One region of the Blastococcus sp. SYSU D00695 genome, then DNA from elsewhere that is predicted to be linked to it. Evidence: predicted binding sites of a transcription regulator. Region 1 holds the regulator's gene; the other holds the start of a gene.

Region 1 (4,831 bases):
ACAGCATCAAGTACGGCATCGGCCGGACCGCGCCCCAGCACCCGGGCCACTTCCTGCACGACCCCGACGGCCAGTCCTTCCCCTCCGGGCACGTGGCCAACGCCGTGCTGCTGTGGGGCGTGGTCCGCTGGCAGGCGGTGGAGTACGGCATGCACCCGTGGGTGCAGCGGGCGCTGTGGGCGCTGGCCGTGGTGGGCCCCGTGCTGACGACGCTGTCGATGGTCGCGCTCGACTTCCACTGGGTCAGCGACGCCGTGGTCGGCGCCGCGGTCGGCCTGCTGCTGTTGGGCGTGGTTCACGCGCTCGACGCGCGCGTGCTGTCACGCTGGTCGGGTGCGCGGCCCGTTCCCCCGACGTCGTGACGGGCTGCCCGCGGGGCTGACCGTCGCGGCGCTCGCGGTGTGCGCCCCGGCCCTCGCGCTCGTCCCCGCCCCGGCGGCGTCGGCCGAGGAGGCCGCGCCGGTCCCGCAGTGCCAGATCACCGACCCGCGGCTGCCCGAGCTGTCCGGGCTGGTCGTGGGCGGCGACGGGAACATGCTCGCGATGAACGACGGCGGCGACCAGGTCACGGTGTACGTCCTCGACGCGGCCTGCGCCGTGACCGACGTGCACACCGCCGACGTGGACCCCTACGACCCCGAGGACCTGGCCGTCGGGCCGGACGGGAGCGTCTGGCTCTGCGACACCGGCGACAACAACGGCACCCGGGAGACGGTGGCCCTCATCGCCCTGCACCCCGACGGGACGACGGACGTCTTCCGGCTCACCTATCCCGACGGCCCGCGCGACGCCGAGGCGCTGCTGCTGGCTCCGGACGGCACGCCCTACGTCGTGACCAAGGAGGTCCTGGGCGCCAGCGACGTCTTCCGCCCGGCTGCGGCGCTGGAGCCCGCCGGCACCGTCGGTCTGGTCGAGGTGGCCTCGGTGGACCTGACCCTGACGGGCACCCCAGGCGGCCCGGTGGGTCGGGCGGGCCAGCTGCTGGTCACGGGGGGCGCGGTGGCGTCCGACGGGCACGCGATCGCGCTGCGGACCTACACCGACGCCTACGTCTGGCCGCTGGCGGGGTCGGACGTGCCCGCCGCCCTGGCGGCCGAGCCGGTGCGGGTGGCGCTGCCGGACTCCCCGCAGGGCGAGGCCATCAGCTTCTCGGCCGACGGCACGTCCCTGGTCGTGGCCAGCGAGGGCCTGCCCAGCGACGTCACCGTGGTGCCGGTGCCGGCCGCGACCGTGCCCGCGGGGGCCACCGGTGCGACCGACGGCTCCCTGCCCGACGTCCTCACCGAGACCGAGGACGGGGTCAGCCCGGTCACCGCCGCACTGGTCGCGGCCGCCGTGGCCAGCGTGCTGCTCTGGCTGGTGGGCCGGCTGCGCCGTGGTGGCTCCCCGCCGGGCGGGTCCTCCCGGGCCTGAGCCCGTCGCCGGCGCTCCGTGCTGCGGCCGCCCCGCGCCGGTGCGGCCCCGCGCCGGCGCGGCCCTGCGCTGAGGCCGCCCCGCGCCGGGGCGGCCGCTCGTGGCGGCTCCCCGGCGCGGCGCCGGTCAGACGCGGCGCAGCACCGTGACGACGCGCCCCAGGACGGTCGCGTCGTCGCCGGGGATGGGCTCGTAGGCGGGGTTGTGCGGCAGCAGCCACGCGTGCCCGTCCTTGCGCTTGTAGGTCTTCACCGTCGCCTCGCCGTCGATCATCGCGGCGACGATCTCGCCGTTCTCGGCGGTGGGCTGCTGGCGGACCACGACCCAGTCGCCGTCGCAGATCGCTGCCTCGACCATCGAGTCACCGGTGACCTTGAGCATGAACAGCGTGCCCTCGCCGACGAGCTCGCGGGGGAGCGGGAAGACGTCCTCCACTGCCTGCTCGGCGAGCACCGGGCCGCCGGCGGCGATGCGGCCCACGAGCGGCACGTAGGTGGGCGCCGGGCTCGCCGAGTCCTCGGCCACCGGAGGCGGCGGGCCGGCCGCGGCCGCGGCGATCTCGCCCGGCAGACGCACGTCGAGGGCGCGCGGCCGGTTCGGGTCCCGGCGCAGCCACCCCTTCTTCTGCAGCACCGACAGCTGGTGGGCGACGGAGGAGGCCGAGGACAGCCCGACGGCCTCGCCGATCTCGCGCACCGAGGGCGGGTAGCCGCGGCGGTCGATGGAGTCGCGGATGACCCCCAGGACGCGGCGCTGCCGCTGGGTCAACCCGTCACCGGCCTCGCCGCGGTCCGGGAAGGTGCGCACCTGCGCGGTGCTCTCCGGTGCGCCGCCGGTGGCCGTGCCGCCCGCCCGGCGCGACCCGCCGCGCCCGCCCGACGTCCCGCTCGTGCCCGCCACGTCTCCTCCTCGCCGGCCGTGTCCCCACGACTCGTCCGTCCGCCCTCCTCGTCGTCGGCCACGTGCGGTGCGACCGGCGCGGGGGTGGTGTCAGTCGGACCGTAGCGTGTCCGGGCCCCGTCCTCAAACACATGTTCGAAGTCCTCGGGTGTCGGGTCGATCCTGTCGGCGCCGTGCGGTAGACATCGCACTGATGTTCGAATCGAACGCGTGTTCGGTCGCCGGCGCTGCCGGTGGCCGTCGTGGAGGAGGCGCTGGGGTGGCGGTCGCGGAGCGCGGTGTGGCGGGGTGCTCGGGGAACGGCACGGGGTTGCGGGTCGCCGGGCCGGTGCGCCCGGTGCCCGGGCGGGCGGTGTCCCGGGCCGCGGTGCGGGCCGGAGGACCGGTGGCCGGGGCGCCGCCGGTCCGTCGCGACACGGTGCGCCCGGGCGCGCGTCCGGTGCGCTTGGGGGAGCCGCCCGTGCGACGGGTCCGGCCGGCCGGTGGGCGCGGCCGTGCGGACGTGCCGCGGGTCCCGCTGCGCCTGACCCGCCGGGGGTGGTGCGCGCTGACGGCGCTGACCGTCGCGGTGGCCGCGCTGGGCCTGCTGGTCCTGTCGGCGCTCGTGGCCGGGCCGGAGGGCTTGCGGCCCGCGGGGGAGAGCGACGTCGTGGTCCGGCCCGGGGACACGGTCTGGTCCATCGCCGCGGAGGTCGCCGGCCCGGGGGAGGACGTGCGGGCGGTGGTGGACGCCATCGAGGAGCTGAACGACCTGGAGGGAGCCGTCGTGGTGCCCGGCCAGGTCCTCGCCGTCCCGTGAGCGGTCGGCGCGGCGACGTGCACAATCCTGCGGCCCATCTTCGTCAACCCTCGGGGCGGCGTCCTGCCCCGCTCGCCAGGGGGTGCCGACCTACCGTTCCCGGCGTGCCACTGGACCAGCACGGACGAGCAGCCGCCATGTCCCAGCCCCTCGACGCCGAGGTGTACGTCGACGGGACGTGGTGGCCCGGTGCGGTCCTGGGCTGGCGCCACGACCGGTCCGGGGCCTGCGAGGCCTCGGTGCGCGCCCTGATCGGTGCCGCGGCACGCGAGATGTGGGTCGAGCTCGCCGCGGTACGGCTGCCCGAGCCGGTCCCGGCGCCCGCCGCGGAGCCGATCGTCGCCCGAGTCGCCGAGGTCGGCCCGGCCGCGCGGCTGTCCGGGAGCGTCGAGACCGTCCAGATGAGCCGGGTCGAGCTGCGCCGGATGCTCGGGGACGGGCTGCCCGCCCGGGGTGTCGCTCGACGGCGCCGGCACGCCAGTGACCTCACCGCCGAGCTGCCCGTGGTGCGCTGCGCCGAGGCGGAGGGGCGCCACCGGGCCGGGGTGCCCGCCGGTCGTCACCGGGCCGGCGACGAAGTCCCCGCCACTGCCGCCCGCCCCGGCGTCGGCGCCCTGGCCGGCTCCGTGCCCCTCGCCGGCGCGGGGGAGCCGCTCACCCGGCCCATCCGCCTCGGCGATGTCGCCGGCCGGCCGTGGAGCGCCACCTCACCCCTCGGCTGAGCGCGCGGCGGGGCGGTCGCACCCGTGCGGGGCCCCCGCTCCTCCGAGGTCTCGCGCCTCCTGGGCCCTGGGCCCGTGGTGTGCGGCGTGTCCCGGGGTCGCCGCCTCCGGGCCCGGCGGCCGGTACGACGCCTCGGCGACACGCCACCACACCGCGCACGGGTGGTCCCGCACCCCTCTCGACGCGCTCGTCGGCGTGTCCGTGTGACTGCTGGTGTGTCGGTCGACCGCTGGTCACGACCGTGTTGCGCGGGAACACGCCACACCGTGCCGCTCTTGCACATCTAGTGGAGGCCCGCCTAGGGTTCCCCTACATCTAGTAGTTGCACCGATGTAAGTCCGTCCACAGGGCGTCCTCAGCTCCTCCCCGGGATGTGCACCGGTTGTCCCCAGGAGGGTCCACAGCGGACCCCGCGGGCGGCCGGTCCACCCCGGGAGGGGCGGCGGTGCACGAGGCGAGGGAGGAGGAGTCGCCGTGCGGTGTCCCTTCTGCCACAACGCGGACAGCCGGGTGATCGAGACCCGGGAGGCCGAGGAGGGTGCCACCACCCGCCGGCGTCGTTCCTGCCCCGCCTGCGGGCGCCGGTTCACGACGGTGGAGGAGGCGGTCCTCGCCGTCGTCAAGCGCAGCGGCGTGAGCGAGCCGTTCAACCGCAGCAAGGTCGTCGCCGGCGTGCGGCGCGCCTGCCAGGGGCGGCCGGTCGACGAGGACCAGCTGCAGAAGCTGGCCCAGCAGGTCGAGGACGCGATCCGGGCGACCGGCGCCGCCGAGGTGCCCAGCCACGAGGTGGGGCTGGCGATCCTGCGGCCGCTGCGCGAGCTCGACGAGGTGGCCTACCTCCGGTTCGCCAGTGTCTACCGCGCCTTCACCTCGATCGAGGACTTCGAGAAGGAGATCACCGAGCTGCGGGCCCGGCACCTGACCGCCGGCACCCTGCCGCTGCCGGGCATGCAGCCGGAACCGCCGGCCGGTCGCCGGCGGGGTGGTTCGCGCGGC
Region 2 (4,831 bases), on a different contig from region 1:
GCGGCGATGGACGCACAGGTGGCGTCGAGGTCGACGGAGAACACCAGCGGCCGCCCGTCGGGCCCGGGTCGGCCCGGCGCGGGAGCAGGGGCGAAGCCCCACGGGTCGCAGTCGACGTAGCGCAGGCCGTGCGCGGCCAGCTCCAGCTCCTCGACGATGCCGCTGTGCCGGATGATCACGTGCGCGCTGGACCCCCGGTCCACCCGCACCCCGGGCCAGCGCTCCACCGTGGAGACGGCGCCGCCGAGGACCTCGTCGCGCTCGACCACCTCCACCGACAGGCCCGCGCGGGCCAGGTAGCAGGCGGCGACCAGGCCGTTGTGGCCCGAGCCGACGACGACGGCGTCGAGGGGAGGGTCCGGCAGGCCGGCGGGGGCAGGGGCGTCGGCTCCGGTCACGCCTGGTCGTTCGCCGGCGCGGGGGTGCGCGGATGCAGCGGCAGCCGGGCGCCGAGGATCGCGAAGGGCCGCCCGTCGCCCGGGAAGTGGTGGCCGCGGGCGAGGTCGACGAAGCCGTCGGCGTGGTACAGCCGGAAGGCCTTGGTGTCGGCGTCGGGCGTGGACAGCAGGGCCACGGGGTTGGGCAGTCCCTCGACGAGCGCGTGCAGCAGCTGGCGGCCCAGCCCGCGGCTCTGCGCGTCGGGGTGGACGTGCAGCTCGCACACCTCGAAGGCGCCCGGCAGCCAGTGCTTCGCCGTCCGCCGGTCCAGCGCGGCGCGGACCTGGTCGTGCCACCACTGCCCGGGCGCGACCTCGTAGCCGTAGCCGAAGCCGACCAGGCGCTCGGCGGCCCCGTCGCCGTCCGCCTCGCCGTGGGGAGCGGCCGTGAACGCGCCGACGGCGCGGAAGCCCGGCCGCTCGGTGTGCTGGATGGCGTAGCCGTACCGGCCGGCGACCACGGACGAGGAGTAGCCCATCGCCGCGCCGTAGATGGCCAGGGCCTCGTGCATGTGGTCGCGGATCCACTCCACCGGCAGCTGGGTCACCCGCGTCGCGGGGGTCGTGCCGGTCATGCGCGTACCGCCTCGGTGGGGGCCGTGCCCGCCGGTCCGGGGCCCACCTCGGCGGGGGTGCCCTCGGTGATCCGGAGGAGCTCGTCGTAGGTGGTCGGGAAGACGGTGTGCGGGTGCCCCGCGGCCGCCCACACCTGCTCGTACCGGGCGAGCTCGACGTCGACGAGCGTGCCGATCGGGGCCGGGTGGCCGACCGGGGCGACGCCACCGATGGCCTGACCGGTGTGCTCGCGGACGAACTCCGGCCGGGCGATCCGCACCTCCGGGACGCCGAGGAGCTCGGCGACCAGCCGGGTGTCCACCCGGTGCGCGCCGCTGGTGAGCACCAGGAGCGGGTTCCCGCCGGCGTCGAGGACGAGGCTGTTGGCGATCGCGCCGACCGGGACGCCGAGCTGCGCGGCGGCCGCTGCCGCCGTGCGGGCGCTGTCGGCGAGCACGCGCACCTCGCCGGTCGCCCCGGCCTCGCGGAGGCTGCGGACGACCTCGGCGACCCGGGGGGAGTCGGCGGGCGGCATGCCGGCGATCCTCCCACCCGGCGGCGTGCCGCGTCCGGTCGGGCGGGTGGGCCGGGAGGAGCCGGCCGGTGCCGCGCGGCCGGGCGCGGGGGTGCCGCTGCACCGGCGCCGCCACGCCGATGCGGGTCCGGCTTGACGGCGGCCCGGGGGTCGGGTGTACTCGACGTGTTCGAACACGCGTTCGAACGGCGTCGCTCCCCGAGTCGGCCGGGTCTTCCCCACCCGCGGCACGGTGCGGGCCGGCGCGACGGGTCGCCAGGGGTGGGGAGTCTGACATGAGCCGCGTGCTGAACGGGGTCGCCGACCGGGTCGGCGAGGAGGTGCAGGTCGAGCGTGGCCCGCTCGGTCCGGTGCAGTTCTGGCGCGGTGGGTCCCGCTACGTCGTCGGGGAGCTGCTCGACTCGTGGGTGGAGACCCCGGCCTGGTGGCAGCGCGCCGCCGCCGGTGGTGCCTCGGGTGACCTCGTCGCCCCCCGGGAGGTGTGGCGGCTGGAGGCGGTCCGTGCCGGCCGGTCGCGGATGAGCTTCGCCGGCGTCTACGACCTGTCCTGGGACGCGGCGGACAACCGCTGGTCGCTGGTGCGGGTGCACGACTGATGGGTGCGCTGCGAGCCATGTCCTACGAGCGCGGGTCCTATGGCGGTGGGTCCTCCGACCGGTTCGCCGACCAGCTGCCCCTGCCCCCGGCGGTGCCCGCCGCCGCGGCCGGGCTGCTCGACCAGGCCCGGCGCGGGCTGGCCGAGGCCGCGACCGCCGGTGACCCGCGTGAGCGCTACGCGACCGCGCACCTGGCGGCGCTGCGGGGGGCCGCGGCGGTGCTGGCCGCCCGCACCCGTCCGGAGGGGAGTCGCCGCCGCCCGCGCAGCGCCTGGGTGCTGCTCGGCGAGGTCGCCCCGGAGCTGGGGGAGTGGGCCACCTTCTTCGCCGCCGGCGCCGCCAAGCGGGCCGCGGCCGAGGCCGGCCTCTCCCACGCGGTCACCGGACGCGAGGCCGATGACCTGGTCCGCGACGTCGAGGCCTTCCTCGGCGTGCTGGAGACCTGCCTCGCGCAGTTCCCCGAGCCGGCCCCCCGCCCACGCGTGGTCGGCGGCACCGCGCACCGCGGCACCCGCAGCCGGAGGTGAGCGACCCCTTCGTCCACCTGCACGTCGCCTCCGGGTACTCCATGCGTCACGGGGCCAACCACCCCGCCGACCTGGTCGCCCGCGCCGCCGAGCACGGCATGCGGGCCCTGGCGCTGACCGACCGCGACGGCCTGTACGGCGCGGTCAAGTTCGCCCTGGCGTGCCGGTCGGCCGACGTGCGGCCCATCTTCGGGGTCGACCTGGCGGTCACCCCGGCCGTCGACGGTGCCGTCCCGCCGCCGCTGGCCCACGCCCTCGGGTCCGGCCCGTCCGGCCTCGCGGGTGGGCGGGCCCGTTCCCGCCGCCCGCTCCCGCCGGGGCCTCACGCTGAGGTCGAGGGTGAGGGTGGCCGCAGCGGTCGCCGGTCCCCGGCGCGCGGCGGGGCCAGCGTCGACCCCCGGCTGCCCCGCGTCACCTTCCTGGCCCGCAACGGTGCCGGCTGGCGGTCGCTGTGCCGGCTGACCAGCGCCACCCACCTGCGCGGCACCCGGGGCGAGCCGGTCGCCTCGCTGGCCCTGGCCGCCGAGCACCCGCTCGGGCTGGTCGCGTTGCTCGGCCCGGACTCCCCGGTCGGCCGGGCGCTGACGGCCGGCCGGGCCGACGTCGCCGCCGCCCGGCTGGCCGCCTGGCGCGCGGTGTTCGGCCCGGGGCAGCTGGCCCTGGAGGTGGTGCACCACCGCGGCCGCGGGGACCGGTCGCGGGCGCAGGCGATGCTGCGGTTCGCCGCCGACAGCGGCATGCCGGTGGTGCTCACCAACGCCGTCCGCTACGTCGACGCCCTCGACGCCCCCACCGCCGACGTGCTCGACGCCTCCCGCCGGCTCGTCGCCCTCGACCAGCGGCACGTCGACCGGCGCACCGCCGAGGGCTACCTGAAGTCGGGCAAGGAGATGGCCGACGTCGCCGAGGACCTGGCCGGCCCCGACCGCGACGCGGCGGCCCGGCTGCTCGAGCGCACCGCCCGGCTGGCCGAGCAGTGCGTCGTCGACGTCCGGGAGGACCTCGGTGTCGGCACCGTCCGCTACCCGGAGCTCGACGTCGTCACCACGCCCGCCGAGGCCGGCCTGGACCCGGGGCAGGTGCTGCGCGCCCGCTGCGAGGCGGGGCTGGGCCGGCGCGGCATGCCGCGCTCGCAGCAGGTGGAGCGGCGGCTGGCCGAGGAGCTCGCGGTCATCGGGCAGCTGGGCTACCCGTCCTACTTCCTCACCGTCGCCGACGTGGTCGACCTCATCAAGAGCCTGAGGGTCCGCGCCGCGGCCCGCGGGTCGGGCGCGGGCAGCCTGGTCACCTACCTGCTGGGCATCTCCGACGTCGACCCGCTGCGCTACGGGCTGCTGATGGAGCGCTTCCTCTCCCCGCTGCGCCACCAGCTGCCCGACATCGACATCGACGTGGAGTCCGCCCGGCGCATGGAGGTGTACGACGCGGTGATCGACCGGTTCGGCGCCGAGCGGGTCAGCTGCATCTCGATGATGGACACCTACCGGGTGCGCCACGCCATCCGCGACGTCGGCGCGGCGCTGGGCCTGCCCCCGGCCGAGGTGGACGCCGTCGCGAAGGCCTTCCCGCACATCCGGGCCAACCAGGTGCACGCCGCGCTCAAGGACCTCCCGGAGCTGCGCGCCAGCCGGCTGGGGTCCAGGCGGTCCGGCGGCAGCGGCGACCTCGACCTGCTGTTCGACCTCGTCGCCCGGCTCGACGGGCTGCCCCGGCACATCGCGCTGCACCCGTGCGGGGTGCTGCTGTCCGACGCGACCCTGCTCGACCGCACCCCCGTGGAGAACAGCTACCTCGGCTACCCGATGAGCCAGTTCGACAAGGACGACGTCGAGGAGCTGGGGCTGCTCAAGCTGGACCTGCTCGGCATCCGGATGCAGTCGGCGATCGCGCACGCCCTCGACGAGGTGGCCCGGGTGGACGGGGAGACCGTCGACATCGACGCGATCCCGCGCGACGACCCGGCCACCTTCGAGCTGATCCGCAGCACCCGCACGCTGGGCATGTTCCAGATCGAGTCCCCCGGCCAGCGCGAGCTGGTCGGCAAGTTCGGGCCCGAGACGTTCGAGGACATCGTCACCGACATCTCGCTGTTCCGGCCCGGCCCGGTGAAGAGCGACATGGTGACCCCGTTCCTCATGGCCCGGAACGGCTGGCGCGAGCCGGTCTACCCGCACCCCGACC

The links. The regulator LexA, encoded in region 1, represses DNA repair genes until DNA is damaged. The targets are predictions, from matches to a motif close to TCGAACANNTGTTCGA.
Region 2: ACI781_RS11970 (DUF6504 family protein) is a predicted target of LexA. The motif match lies at 1,697-1,712, and genes of this name have one in related genera.

The regions. Positions count from the first base shown of each region.
Region 1 is NZ_JBJGZP010000010.1:73,261-78,091, reverse strand. Features, by position in the region: gene ACI781_RS09000 (phosphatase PAP2 family protein) at 1-362, shown strand, start outside; gene ACI781_RS08995 (hypothetical protein) at 334-1,413, shown strand; gene lexA (transcriptional repressor LexA) at 1,540-2,313, opposite strand; gene ACI781_RS08985 (LysM peptidoglycan-binding domain-containing protein) at 2,816-3,112, shown strand; gene ACI781_RS08980 (hypothetical protein) at 3,250-3,834, shown strand; gene nrdR (transcriptional regulator NrdR) at 4,310-4,831, shown strand, end outside.
Region 2 is NZ_JBJGZP010000015.1:85,454-90,284, reverse strand. Features, by position in the region: gene ACI781_RS11985 (phytoene desaturase family protein) at 1-398, opposite strand, end outside; gene ACI781_RS11980 (GNAT family N-acetyltransferase) at 395-1,012, opposite strand; gene ACI781_RS11975 (YbaK/EbsC family protein) at 1,009-1,527, opposite strand; gene ACI781_RS11970 (DUF6504 family protein) at 1,803-2,123, shown strand; gene ACI781_RS11965 (SAV_6107 family HEPN domain-containing protein) at 2,123-2,650, shown strand; gene ACI781_RS11960 (DNA polymerase III subunit alpha) at 2,647-4,831, shown strand, end outside.